3 regions of the Streptomyces sp. ME02-8801-2C genome follow, and region 1 is predicted to be linked to each of the others. Evidence: riboswitches for the same ligand, from Rfam matches in the RefSeq annotation. Region 1 holds a riboswitch; each other region holds the start of a gene.

Region 1 (4,342 bases):
GGCAGCGCAGGGCGGTGGCCCGCCCGGCCCTGGACCACGCGGCGCGCGCCATCGCACCGGCGCCGGTGCACGTACCGCCGCAGGCCGCCTGGCCGGCGTACGGCCAACAACCGTACGCACAGCAGCAGCCGTACGGGCCCCAGGGGTACGGGCAGCAGCCGTACGGGCCGGCGAGTCCGTACCCGGCCTACAACCCGTACCGCTCCTAGCCCGTCACAGCGTCAGGCACAGGCCCTGGCTACGCCGAAGCCGCCGTCAGGGTCGCGAGTTCCGCCTCCGTCAGTTCCAGTTCCGCGACCGCGAGCAGCGGCGGGAGCTGGTCGGCCGTGCGGGCGGACGCGATCGGGGCCGCCACCGTGGGCTGGGCGGCGAGCCAGGCCAGGGCGACCGTGGCGACCTCCGCGCCGTGTGCCTCGGCGACGGAGTCCAGCGCGGCCAGGACCTTCCTGCCGCGCTCCGACTCCAGGTGCTGGGCGGCGCCCTGGGCGCGCCGGCTGTCGACCGTCGTACCGGCGCGGTACTTGCCCGTGAGGAAGCCGGAGGCCAGCGCGTAGTAGGGGACGGCGGCGAGGCCCGTACGGGAGGCGATGTCGAGTCGCGGGCCCTCGTAGGTGTCGCGCGAGACCAGGTTGTAGTGGGGCTGGATGGCCACGTACTTGGCCAGGCCCTCACGGTCGGAGAAGTCGAGGGAGGCCTGGAGCCGCTCGGGCGAGATGTTGGAGACGGCGATGTGCCGCACCTTGCCCGCGGTCACCAGTTCGTCGAGGGCGCCGATGATCTCCTCGACGGGCACCTCGGGTTGGTCGAAGTGCGTGAAGTACAGGTCGATGTGGTCGGTGTCGAGGCGGCGCAGGGAGGCGTCGGCGGCGGCCTTGATGTTGGTGCCCGAGAGACCGGGGAAGTCGGGGTGCTGGCTGACCTTCGTGGCGACCACGATGTCCTCGCGGTTGCCGCGCTTATTCAGCCACTTGCCGATGAGGGTCTCGGACTCGCCGCCCTTGTTGCCGTCGGCCCACGCCGAGTAGACGTCGGCGGTGTCCAGGAAGTTGCCGCCGGCCGCCGCGTAGGCGTCGAGCACCTCGAAGGAGCCCGCCTCGTCGGCGGTCCAGCCGAAGACGTTGCCGCCGAGGGCGAGCGGGAAGACCTCTAGGTCCGATGATCCGAGCTTGCGAAGAACAGTCATGCTCATCGTCAACGCCCGCGGCGGAGACCGTGATTCCGATCCGTTCACGAAGGTCGTGTGAACAGTCGTGTGAACAACGGAACGCCGGTAGTCCTGACGTCGGGTGGCGAACGTCAGGACTACCGGCGGAAAACCGGGGAACGCGTCCCTTACGGGTTGAGGCCCATGCTGCGCAGCCAGGCCATCGGGTCGATGCCCGCGCTGTCCGTGCTGCTGGTGTGCACCTCCAGGTGGAGGTGGGCCCCGGTGACGTTGCCGGTGGCACCGACGCGGCCGATGACGTCACCCGTGGCGACCTTCTGGCCGACGGTGACGTTGATCGAGGACTGGTGGGCGTACCACAGCTCGGTGCCGTCATCGAGGGTGAGGATGGTGCGGTAGCCGTACGAGCCGCTCCAGCCCGCCTCGGTGATCGTGCCGCTGTGGATGGCCTTGAGCGGCGTGCCGGTGGGCGCGGCGAAGTCGAGGCCGGTGTGGTAGCCGGAGGACCACAGCGCGCCGGCCTGGCCGAACGTCGAGGTGATCGTGTACGAGGAGGTCGGCAGCGTGTACTGCTTGGCGAGCTCGGCGAGGCGCGCGGCCTCCCGCTTCGCCTCGGCGGCTTCCGCGGCCGCCTTCTTCGCGGCGGCGGCCTTCTCGGCGGCCTCGCGCTTCACCTTGGCCGCCTCGGCGGCGGCCTTCTTCGCGGCGGCGTCCTCGGCTGCCTGCTGGACCTTGGCCTCGGCCTGGTCCTTCTGCTGCTCGGCCTGGAGGATGATGCGGGCCCGCAGGGCCTCGCCGGCGTCGCTGGTGCCCTGCTCGGTCTCCTCGGTGGTCACGCCGACGCTGCTGAGCGCGGTGGCGGAGCCCTGGGGCTCGTCGTCCGAGTCGTCGTTCGTGAAGGGCGAGCCGACGGAGGGCAGGTCGGGGATCGAGATGGAGACCGGCGGCTTGCCGGTCTGCGCGGTGGCCATGCCGGCCCCGCCGACAGCGGCTATGACGCCGACGCCGAGAACGGTGGAGCTGCGGGCGAGCCCTCCGCGCTGCTTGCCGACGCGGTGCCGGCCGCGAACAGGTCGGGTGGAGTCCGCGGTGGGATTCCACTCCTCCCAGGGGCCCTCGTCGATACGGCGACCGCCGAAGCCGAAGGTCGGGATCTTGCCGTCCTCGGTCTCGGTGCTGCGCTGGCTCGGCATGAACGGGGCCTCTGGGGCAGCCGGGTTTGACGCCACGTGGGCGTGCTCCTTTCCTTCCTTCTCGCCTACCGGGTTAGCTGACGGGTTCGGAGCAGGAAGGTCTCCTACGCGCGTATACCTGCCGTGTTGCCACGGAGGCGGACGAGCGATTCACCCCAAGTTGGTGGTTCCCCGGTTCCCTTGCGGGATTCGGCGCGTGCGCACGGAGCCGTCTCTTGTGACGGCTGGGACAACCGCGCTGCGTTATCGAACGTTAATAGACCCGGACGTCTGATTCCAAGCTGTTCCGGTTGATCGTTAACCCTTTTCTCGAGGACTTTCCGGGTCACCACCGGTGAAAATCGGGCGAGTTGACCCGGCCGATGTGACCAGTCAGTAGGCCGTCGCCCGCGCGCGGGGTGACCTGCCGGGACGAGCCGGGAGCGGTCGGGCCGGAAAACGACTCAGGGCCGGAAACCAGAAGAACTGGTTTCCGGCCCTGGGCCTTCAGTAGCGGGGACAGGATTTGAACCTGCGACCTCTGGGTTATGAGCCCAGCGAGCTACCGAGCTGCTCCACCCCGCGTCGGTGAACACAACTATACGCCATCCGCGGGACGCCGATCACCACGTTTGTCGTCAGCCCGGCAGATGGGCGTTGGGAGCCTTGGCCCGCTCCTCGTACTCGGGCAGTACGACGACGTCGACGCCCTTCCCCGTGAGCAGCCCGGTCCCGTCCGCCGCGACCACGAAGGTGTCCGGTTCACGCCAGGCGGTCACCACCCGGCGTACGCCCGCCTCGAGGATCAGCCGGGCGCAGGGCGCGGGCCGGGAGGCCCTGCGCGCGCAGGGTTCGAGGCTGCTGTAGACGGTGGCCGTCCGAAGGCGGGCGTCGGCCGGGTCGAGCTTCGCGAGGGCCGCCTCCTCCGCGTGCACGACCGGGTCGCCGCCCTCGCGGGAGTGGCCGCGCGCCAGTTCCGTACCGTCGGCGGCGACCACGACCGCCCCCACGCTGAACGCCGTGTCCGACGGCGGACACCGCTCCGCCAGTTCGCACGCCAGTGCCAGCCAGTGCCGGTCGGCGGCGGAGGCGACCGGGCCGGCGCCGGGAGCGGTGGGCTCGTACCGCATGAGGACGACGTCCTCGATCCGGCGCGTCTCGGTCAGCCGGAGTCGGCCGCCCTGGTAGGCGCCAGGGCCGAAGAGGCGGGGGGCGTCGGGGTCGCCGACGAAGAGGGGCGCGAGGACGAGCTGGAGTTCATCGGCGAGGCCCTGCTGGAGGAGCTGGGTGTGGATGGTGCCGCCACCCTCGACCATCAGGCGCCGCACACCTCGTACGTCGTGCAGGTGTTCGAGCAAGGCCCGCCAGTCGAGCGGGCCGGGGCCCAGGGCGACGATGTCGACGTCGGCACCGAGGTTCGCGCGCCGGGCCTGTTCGGTGCCCTTGTCCGTCGTGTAGACGACTTTCTCGCCGCCCGTGTGCCAGAAGTTGGCGGCCGGGTCCAGTTCGCCCGATCCGCTCACCGTCACCTTGAGCGGGTACGCGGGCTTTCCGGCCGCCAGCCGCGCGGCCCGCCGCTCGGGCGAGTTGACCAGGAGGCGCGGGTTGTCGGCGCGGATGGTGCCGGCGCCGATGAGGATCGCGTCGCTGGACGCCCGTACCTCGTCGACCCGGTCGAAGTCGGCGGGGCTGGAGAGCAGCAGCCGTTCGGGGCCGGTGTCGTCCAGGTGGCCGTCGAGGGAGACGGCGGCGGACAACAGGACGTGGGGGAAGGGCATGGGGGCACTCTCTTCCGGTTTTTCCGGCTCTTCCGACTCTCGTGGCCGGCTCTCGCGGCGGCCCTTCCGGCGCTTGCAGGACCGCAGCTTGGTTCAAGTTTTAAACAAACCTACACTGGTCGCATGACGACCCGCTGGCTCACCCCCGAGGAGCAGCGCGCGTGGCGCGCGTACATCTCGGCCTCCCTGCTCCTGGAGGACGTGCTCGACCGGCAGCTTCAGCAGGA
Region 2 (4,342 bases), on a different contig from region 1:
GTACTTCGGATCCATCGCCGGACATGACGGCAAGCCCGCGCCGCGCTCCGGCGCCCTTCCCGACGCCATCGGCGAAGAACTGCGCGAGGTCGTCGTGGAGGAGGTTCCCTCGCGCGCGTTGATGGCCGCCTACCGGCTCCCGGAGGACGGCACGCGCGCGTGCGACGCGGCCGACCTGGCGCTCACCATCCTCGGCGGCGGAGAGTCCTCCCGTCTCTACAACCGGCTCGTACGGCGGGACCGTACGGCGGTGGCGGCCGGGTTCGGCCTGCTGCGGCTGGCCGGAGCACCCTCCTTGGGGTGGCTGGACGTCAAGACGTCCGCGGACGTCGAGGTGCCGGTCATCGAGGCCGCCGTGGACGAGGAGCTCGCCCGGTTCGCCGCCGACGGCCCCACGGCCGAGGAAATGGAGCGCGCTCAGGCCCAGTTGGAGCGCGAGTGGCTGGACCGGCTCGGTACGGTCGCGGGCCGCGCCGACGAACTGTGCCGCTTCGCGGTGCTGTTCGGCGACCCGCAGCTCGCGCTGACCGCTGTGCAGCGCGTGCTCGAGGTGACGGCCGAGGAGGTCCAGCAGGCCGCCAAGGAGCGACTGCGCCCCGACAACCGCGCGGTGCTCGTCTACGAGCCCCTGAGCGCCGACAGCGACACCGACACCGACGAGGAGGCGGCCAAGTGACCGAGCTCGCCACGATGGAGTTCCACCCCCAGCCCCAGGCGGGCGAGGCCAAGCCCTGGGCCTTCCCGGCCCCCGGGCGGGACACGCTCGGCAACGGTCTGACGGTCCTGCGGTGCCATCGCCCCGGCCAGCAGGTCGTCGCCGTCGAGGTGCTCGTCGACGCCCCCCTGGAGGCCGAGCCCGCCGGTCTCGACGGAGTGGCCACGATCATGGCCCGGGCCTTCTCCGAAGGCACCGACAAGCACTCCGCCGAGGACTTCGCCGCCGAACTGGAGCGCTGCGGCGCCACCCTCGACGCGCACGCCGACCACCCCGGCGTCCGCCTCAGCCTCGAAGTCCCCGTGTCGCGACTGCCCAAGGCGCTCGGTCTGCTGGCCGACGCCCTCAGGGCGCCCGCCTTCACGGACAGCGAGATCGAGCGGCTGGTGCGCAACCGGCTCGACGAGATCCCGCACGAGACGGCCAACCCGGCCCGCCGCTCCGCCAAGCAGCTGTACAAGGAGCTGTTCCCGGCGGCCTCACGCATGTCGCGTCCGCGCCAGGGCACCGAGGACACGGTCGCCAAGATCGACTCGGCGGCCGTACGCGCCTTCTACGACAGCCACGTCCGGCCCGCCACGGCCACCGCGGTGGTCGTCGGCGACCTCACCGGCATCGACTTGGACGCGCTCCTCGGCGACACCCTGGGCGCCTGGACGGGCACTTCGGCCGAGCCGCGGCCGGTGCCGCCGGTGACCGCCGACGACACCGGCCGGGTCGTCATCGTGGACCGCCCGGGCGCCGTGCAGACCCAGCTGCTCATCGGCCGCATCGGCGCCGACCGGCACGACCGGGTCTGGTCCGCCCAGGTCCTCGGCACGTACTGCCTCGGTGGCACCCTCACCTCCCGTCTGGACCGTGTCCTGCGCGAGGAGAAGGGCTACACCTACGGCGTGCGGGCGTTCGGTCAGGTCCTCCGCTCCGCTCCGGACGGTACGGGTGCCGCGCTGCTCGCCATCAGCGGCTCCTTCGACACCCCGAACACCGGTCCCGCCCTCGAGGACCTCTGGAAGGTGCTGCGCACGCTCGCGGCCGAGGGGCTCACCGACGCCGAGCGTGATGTCGCGGTGCAGAACCTGGTCGGCGTCGCCCCGCTCAAGTACGAGACCGCGGCGGCCGTGGCGAGCACCCTGGCCGACCAGGTCGAGCAGCACCTGCCCGACGACTACCAGGCGACGCTGTACCGCCAGCTCGCGGCGACCGGCACCGTGGAAGCCACCGCGGCGGCCGTCAACGCCTTCCCGGTCGACCGGCTGGTGACGGTCCTCGTGGGCGACGCGGCGGAGATCGAGGCGCCCGTCAGGGCTCTCGGCATCGGCGAAGTGAGCGTCGTACCCGCCGAGTAGAGACACCGTCCGCAGAGGCGTCGTAGACGTCGTAGACGGCAGGGGCCCGGTGACGGAAGCGTCACCGGGCCCCTGTTTGTCCATGTTGATGCGCAAGTTGCCCGTATTGATGGAGAGGTTGACAGTCTGCACTGTGGCATGTGCGACAAAACCCGTGATCGGTTTGTTATTTGAAAGTAGTCGCGCTTAGCGTCTGTCCGGCTGTCCGTCACGCAGTGCGCCGCAGTCGCGGCACCGGACAGTCATCGCCGAGTCCCCGTACGGCGCGAGCCAGGGGAGCCGGGGACCCACGTTGTGCAGTCCCTGGGGTGAATCGGACGCCCGCGCGTGCCGCGAGGGAGCCCGTAGGAGACCTTCCTGCTCCGAACCCGTCAGCTAACCCGGTAGGCGAGAAGGAGGAAAGGAACAACCACTACATGGCGTTCACCCGCGCCACCGGGAAGCACCGTCGTCCCAGCCGCCCCAGCCTTGTCAACCGTACGACCGCTCGCGCGGCCAGCGTCGCGGCCCTCGCGACCACCGGCGTCGTGGGCGCCCTCGCCGCCCCGGCACTCGCCACGGAGTCCGCCGTCGAGCAGACCGGGCTCACCCCGGTGATCTCCATCGGTGAGTCGCTCGCCGAGCAGATAGACGCTCAGGCCGCCGCCCAGGAGCAGGCAGCCGAACAGGCCGCCGCCGAGAAGCGGATCGAGGCCGCGGAGAAGCGGGCCGCGGCCGCCGCCAAGAAGCTGGCCGAGGAACGCGTCAAGCAGGAGCGCGAGGTGAAGGCCCGCGCCGCCCGTGAGGCCGAGCGCAAGCGCCTCAACGCCTTCGTCGCCCCGATCTCCGGCTCGTACATCTCCACCGGCTACAAGGCGGGCGGCGCCGTCTGGTCCTCCGGCAGCCACACCGGCGTCGACTTCCACGCCGCGTCCGGCACCACAGTCCACGCGGTGGGCTCCGGCACGGTCGTCGAGGCCGGCTGGGGCGGGTCCTACGGCAACAACATCGTGATCAAGATGATTGATGGTACGTACACTCAGTACGGTCACCTGTCCTCCATCAATGTCTCCGTCGGCCAGACGGTCACCCCGGGCCAGCAGATCGGCCTCTCCGGGGCCACCGGCAACGTCACCGGTGCTCATCTTCACTTCGAGGCCCGCACGACCCCGGAGTACGGCTCGGACATCAACCCGGTCGCCTACCTCCGCTCGCACGGCGTGAACGTCTGACACCTCTTCGCATCACTCGTCGTGGCCCCGGCTCCTCCAGCCGGGGCTTTCGGCGTTTCGGGGTGTCCTGTGTCCAAAAAATATCCACGGATTCCGGCCTGCCGTCGGAAATTCCGGTTCTCTGCAATAGAGTCACTGAACACACGTCAATCGTCGACGTTTCACGGGGATTAAAGCGGAGGTCGGACATGCGTATTCCGGCGCACTCGGTATGCACGGCGATCCGGGACGACATCGTCGCCGGTGTCTACGAGCGCGGCAGCCGGCTCACCGAGGAACTGCTCGCCCGCCGGTACGGCGTCTCGCGCGTCCCCGTCCGCGAGGCCCTGCGCACCCTGGAGGCCGAGGGCTTCGTGGTGACCCGGCGGCACGCGGGCGCGTGCGTCGCGGAACCCACTGAGCAGGAGGCCTCCGACCTGCTGGAGATGCGCATGCTCCTGGAACCGCTGGGCGCCTCCCGGGCCGCCCAGCGGCGCACCGAGGCCCATCTCAAGGTGCTGCGCGGCCTGGTCAGACTCGGCCAGGAGCGGGCCAGAAGGGGCAACAGCGAGGATCTGCGCTCCTTGGGGGGCTGGTTCCACGAGACGCTCACCCAGTCCTCCGGCAGCCATGCCCTGGCCTCGACGCTCACCCAGCTGCGGCACAAGATCGCCTGGATGTACGCGGTGGAGGCACCGCCCAACCCCGTCGAGTCCTGGGCGGAGCACGGGGCGATCGTGGACGCGGTGGCGCGCGGCGACGGCGAGCGCGCGCGGGCGGTCACGGCACTGCACACCGAGCGGGCGACCCTCGCGCACCGGCTGCGCTTTCCGGGCGACGGGGACCGTCCGGATCGTGTGAGGACTTCGCAACATCCCGTAAACATGATGGGCCTGCGTCATTAACACGGGCGCCGTATACAAAGAGGGTTGAATTCGCGGGGGATTATTTCTGCTGCCCGTGACCGGGAATTACGAAGGGTCCGCCCGATATTCGGGCGGGCCCTTCGACGTGTGCGGGTGGTGCATTTCGGGTGACGTTCGCCGCCACCGTCGACCGAGGACCCCGCAGGGTTCCTCAGACCGTTTCGG
Region 3 (4,342 bases), on a different contig from region 1:
GCGAGCAGGTCTCGCGGCCCCTCGCGCGGCACTCTGTACGTCCTGTACATTTTTTACGGAAGCCATTGAGGAGGCGCACGCCATGAACGACATCGACGTCCCGTCGGCCCGCCATGTACTGCCCGAGTTCACCGAACGCACCAGCTCCGGGTCCCGGACGCTGGATCCGTACTCGAAGCTCCTCGAGGAGCGGATCGTCTTTCTCGGGACCCCGGTCGACGACATCTCGGCGAACGACGTGATGGCACAGCTCATGCATCTCGAATATCTGGCGCCCGAACGGGACATCTCGCTGTACATCAACTCCCCCGGCGGCTCGTTCAGCGCGATGACGGCGATCTACGACACGATGCAGTTCGTCACCTGCGAGGTGGAGACGATCTGTCTGGGCCAGGCGGCCTCCGCGGCGGCCGTACTGCTGGCCGCAGGAACGCCGGGCAAGCGCAGCGCGCTGCCGGGGGCCCGGGTGATGATCCACCAGCCCTCGCTGTCCGAGCCGATCCAGGGTCAGGTGAGCGATCTCGCCATCCAGGCCCAGGAGTTGGCCCGGGTCCGTAACCTGCTGGAAGAACTGCTCGTACGGCACACCGGCCGGAGCCCGGAGCAGGTCGCCGCAGACATCGAGCGGGACAAGATCCTGGATGCCCAGGGCGCGCTGGAATACGGGCTGGTGGACCGGATCGTGCCCAGCCGCAGGTCCTCGGACCCCGCCCCCGGCACGAGGTGAGCCCACCGATGCTTCCGCCCGAACTGCCTCCGCTGCCCGCTCTGACGCGCGCGGAGGGCGAGTTGATCGACCGTTACCTCGAAGTGGCCGATCTGCTCGGCCGTATCAACCCGGCGTATCACGGGGACACGTACCGCGGACTGCGGGCCGCGCAGGCACTGGTCGCCAAGGCGGTCGCCCTGCGGGACGCGCTGGAGTTGATGCATCAGCGGGGCGAGGCGGAGGTCCACGCGGATACGCTGGCGCGTGCGCTGCGCGTCCTGGACGGGGAGCGCCGCACGGCGCGTGTCATCGTTCCGCGTGAGCCCGCCAGTTGACGCATCCGGTCTGCCGGTCCGTACCGGGCGCGCCCAGGTGCCCCGGTGACGCGCTTGTCCAAAACGGGCCGGGAGACGGCCGAAAGCCATCCCCCGTTCGGAGTAGACGAAGGTCCGCCGATTAGACCGGCCGAGTTGCTCGACACGCGCGGTCGACATGCGGAATCGAGGCGTTTCGGCCCTGGTCCGAGGGTGCGCGACCCCATCGAAAGTCGTGCCAGGGTACGGGTGTCCACCCGAACGGGTCAGCGGTGAGTAACGCCACAAAGCCCCGATTCCATTGGGATTTTCCCACTTCCATGAGCCAAGATCCCTTCCTGACGACAAGCCCCCGCCACAAGCGGCGGGGCGATCCGGGCGGACGCCGAGTCCTGCCGCCGCCCGGATGACCGGTCGACAGATGTGCATCGGCAGGAGTGGAGGACCCAAGCACGACGGGTCGCCGGAACGGTCACGCCATGACCGGGCCGAGCAGCCCTTGGGGTGAAGCCGCGTCAGCGGCCGGGCAACTTCGCCAGCCCGAATCCGACAGGTCATCCTTCACAGGCGGCTGACGAAGGGTTGCGCATGTCTGCGCTCAATCGTGTCCCGTCGATGATGACCCGGGCCGGTACGGTCTCGGCTCTCACCCTCGCCGCTGTGGGCGGCGGTCTGGTGCTCCCAGGCGTCAACACGGACGCCGCGGCGGTCACACCACAGACGAAGGCACTTCAGATCGCGGCCTCCAAGAAGGGCTCCCCGTACAAGTACGGGGCCGCGGGACCGAAGAAGTTCGACTGCTCCGGTCTCACGCAGTATTCGTTCAAGAAGGCGGGCAAGTCCCTGCCGCGTACGGCGGCCGCCCAGTACAACAGGACCAAGCACATCTCCGCCAAGAGCCGCAAAAGCGGGGACCTGGTCTTCTTCCACTCGGGCAAGAACGTGTACCACGTGGGCATCTACGCCGGGAAGGGAAAGATCTGGCACTCCCCGAAGACCGGGGATGTCGTGAAGCTCCAGAAGATCTGGACGAAGAGCGTCTGGTACGGCCGGGTCAGCTGACCTGCGCGGGGCGGGAGCGGCGGCCTGGCCTGGACCCGCCGCTCCCGTCCCGTTGCCGTTTCATCAGGCCGGGCTGCGCAGCGGACGCAGTACGTGTGCAGTGCCGCCGAACCGTTACGGCTCCTGCTGGCCCGACGCCGTTACCGGGGGCCGGACGGGGGCCGTCCACGGGAGTTCGATCGATACCGTCTTTCCGCCCTCCCGGGTGGGCCGCACGCACAGTCTGCCGCCCGCCTCCGCGGTCAGCCAGCGGATGATGACCATCCCGCGGCCGTTGTCCTGCTGGACCGCTGCGGGCAGCCGCTTGGGGAAGCGCGGGTGACTGTCCGTGACGCCGATGCGCAGGTTCTCGTCACGGTCGAGGGCGATGTCCACCGTGAAGGCGGGTGACAACCCGAAGGTGTGCTGTACGGCGTTGGTGGCGAGTTCCGAGACGATCAGACGGATGGTGTCGGCGGCTTCGGTGTCACCCCGCAGGCCCCATTCCGCCAGCACATCGGCCACATACGCGCGGGCGGCGGAGACCGAGGCGGGATCGCTCGGCAGAGTGACGGATGCTTCCAGATGGTCTGCCATGGCGAGGTCGTCCCTTTCCCACGGAACCGGAGCCCGACACGGAGCGGCTGGTTCGAGTACGGTCCCGGACTGGTGCTTCGCGCCAGACTGCCATTCCCGCGCCGGTCACGGGGTGCGATCCACCAAGATGTGCATATATCTGTCGCTCGAAGCGGTGAACTCTGCGACCCCAGAGCGTATTTGCGCGGCTCATAAGGAGTAAGGAGTGGCCCATGCAGTACGGTCCCGCGGTGCGCCGCCGAAAGCTGGGTGACGAACTGCGCGCACTGCGCTCCAGGGCCGGCCTCACAAGCGGTGAGGCGGCGCGTCTGATGGGCTGGCACCAGTCGAAGGTGAGCCGCATCGAGACCGGCGCGAGCGGGGTGAAGCCGGCCGACGTACGGTTACTTCTGGACGCGTACCGGGTTCCGGAGGGCGAGTCGCGTGAACTGATACTCGTGCTGGCGGGCGGCGAGGACGGCGGCCGGCACCACTGGTGGCATGCCTACCGGGGCGTGCTGCCGCCCACCTACCGGGACTTCATCAGCCTGGAGTCGCAGGCCAGCACGATGCGCACGCTGGAGACCTCGGTGGTGCCGGGGCTGCTGCAGACCCCGGAGTACGCGCGCGCGATGACCCGGGCCGCCGTGGACGGCGTGGAGGAGACCCGGCTCGACGCACTGGTCGAGGTGCGGCTGGCCCGGCAGGACGTACTGCGTTCGGATCCGCCGCTGGCGCTGAGCGCGGTCCTCGACGAGGCGGTGCTGCGCCGTGAAGTGGGCGGTCCTGAGGTGATGACACGTCAGCTGGGGCGCCTCATGGAAGCGGCCAGACTGCCCCAAGTGCGGTTGCAGATCCTGCCGTTCACCGCGGGGGCATACATCGGCATCACCGGCCCTTTCGTTATCTTCTCCTTTCCGAGCACTTCTGACTTGGATGTGGTTGTTCTCGACCAGATGATGAGTAGCCTCTACCTCGAACGGAAAGAAGACCTCCGGGCCTACAGCGAGGCCTTCAACACCCTTCAGATCCACGCCCTTTCGCCCGAGGATTCGTTGGATTTCATCGCCGGTCTGAATCACGGCGGGTAAGGAGGCGCCATGTCCGCAATGCCTCGAAACGTACCGTCCGTCGTCGAACCGCCCGGTGTTCAATGGCTGCGCAGCAGCTACAGCACCGGCGCGAACAACTGTGTGGAGACGGCCCGTCCGGACACCGGAGTCCGGGCAGGTCGGCTCGCCGTACGCGACTCCAAGAACGTGGCGGGGCCCGTCCTGCTCTTCTTCCCCGAGAGCTGGAAGGGCTTCCTCACCGCGTTGAGGTGATCGCCCAAGGACGCACGGCCGCGGTTCGCCGACTCATGGTCGCGTGTCACTGATCAACGACCCTGTGGATCTACACGTCTACGGTCGGTTCTCGCCGATCACCTGTACCGCACGCGCGATCTGTTCCTCGGCCAGGTCCGCGCGGGCGGTCAGCCGCAGCCGGGACACTCCGTCGGGCACGGACGGCGGACGGAAGCAGCCCACGCCCACGCCGGCGGCCCGGCAGTCGGCCGCCCATCGCACGGCCCCCTCCGGGGAGGGTGCGCGCACGGAGACGACGGCCGCGTCCGGCCGTACCGCCGACAGCCCTTGTGCGCTCAGCCTGGTGTGCAGCTCACGCGCCACCGCACGCGCCCGTGCGGCCCGTTCGGGCTCGC

What was found. A riboswitch is a leader RNA that binds a small molecule or an ion and turns the genes downstream of it on or off. The one in region 1 is predicted to bind cyclic di-AMP.
Positions count from the first base shown of each region.
Region 2: another riboswitch for cyclic di-AMP. It lies ahead of PV396_RS02455 (M23 family metallopeptidase); the one in region 1 lies ahead of PV396_RS39515 (M23 family metallopeptidase).
Region 3: another riboswitch for cyclic di-AMP. It lies ahead of PV396_RS12940 (C40 family peptidase); the one in region 1 lies ahead of PV396_RS39515 (M23 family metallopeptidase).

Region 1 covers NZ_JARAXP010000022.1:17,899-22,240, forward strand. The annotation lists gene PV396_RS39505 (PrsW family intramembrane metalloprotease) at 1-209, shown strand, start outside; gene PV396_RS39510 (aldo/keto reductase) at 239-1,183, opposite strand; gene PV396_RS39515 (M23 family metallopeptidase) at 1,333-2,394, opposite strand; cyclic di-AMP (ydaO/yuaA leader) riboswitch at 2,406-2,563, opposite strand; tRNA gene PV396_RS39520 (tRNA-Met) at 2,849-2,922, opposite strand; gene PV396_RS39525 (dihydrofolate reductase family protein) at 2,976-4,115, opposite strand; gene PV396_RS39530 (MarR family winged helix-turn-helix transcriptional regulator) at 4,239-4,342, shown strand, end outside.
Region 2 covers NZ_JARAXP010000001.1:552,969-557,310, forward strand. The annotation lists gene PV396_RS02445 (pitrilysin family protein) at 1-676, shown strand, start outside; gene PV396_RS02450 (pitrilysin family protein) at 673-2,061, shown strand; cyclic di-AMP (ydaO/yuaA leader) riboswitch at 2,298-2,466, shown strand; gene PV396_RS02455 (M23 family metallopeptidase) at 2,478-3,272, shown strand; gene PV396_RS02460 (GntR family transcriptional regulator) at 3,461-4,156, shown strand; gene PV396_RS02465 (HPr family phosphocarrier protein) at 4,329-4,342, opposite strand, start outside.
Region 3 covers NZ_JARAXP010000003.1:893,436-897,777, forward strand. The annotation lists gene PV396_RS12930 (ATP-dependent Clp protease proteolytic subunit) at 83-727, shown strand; gene PV396_RS12935 (hypothetical protein) at 736-1,044, shown strand; cyclic di-AMP (ydaO/yuaA leader) riboswitch at 1,429-1,608, shown strand; gene PV396_RS12940 (C40 family peptidase) at 1,612-2,085, shown strand; gene PV396_RS12945 (ATP-binding protein) at 2,200-2,661, opposite strand; gene PV396_RS12950 (helix-turn-helix transcriptional regulator) at 2,874-3,731, shown strand; gene PV396_RS12955 (DUF397 domain-containing protein) at 3,741-3,965, shown strand; gene PV396_RS12960 (8-amino-7-oxononanoate synthase) at 4,044-4,342, opposite strand, start outside.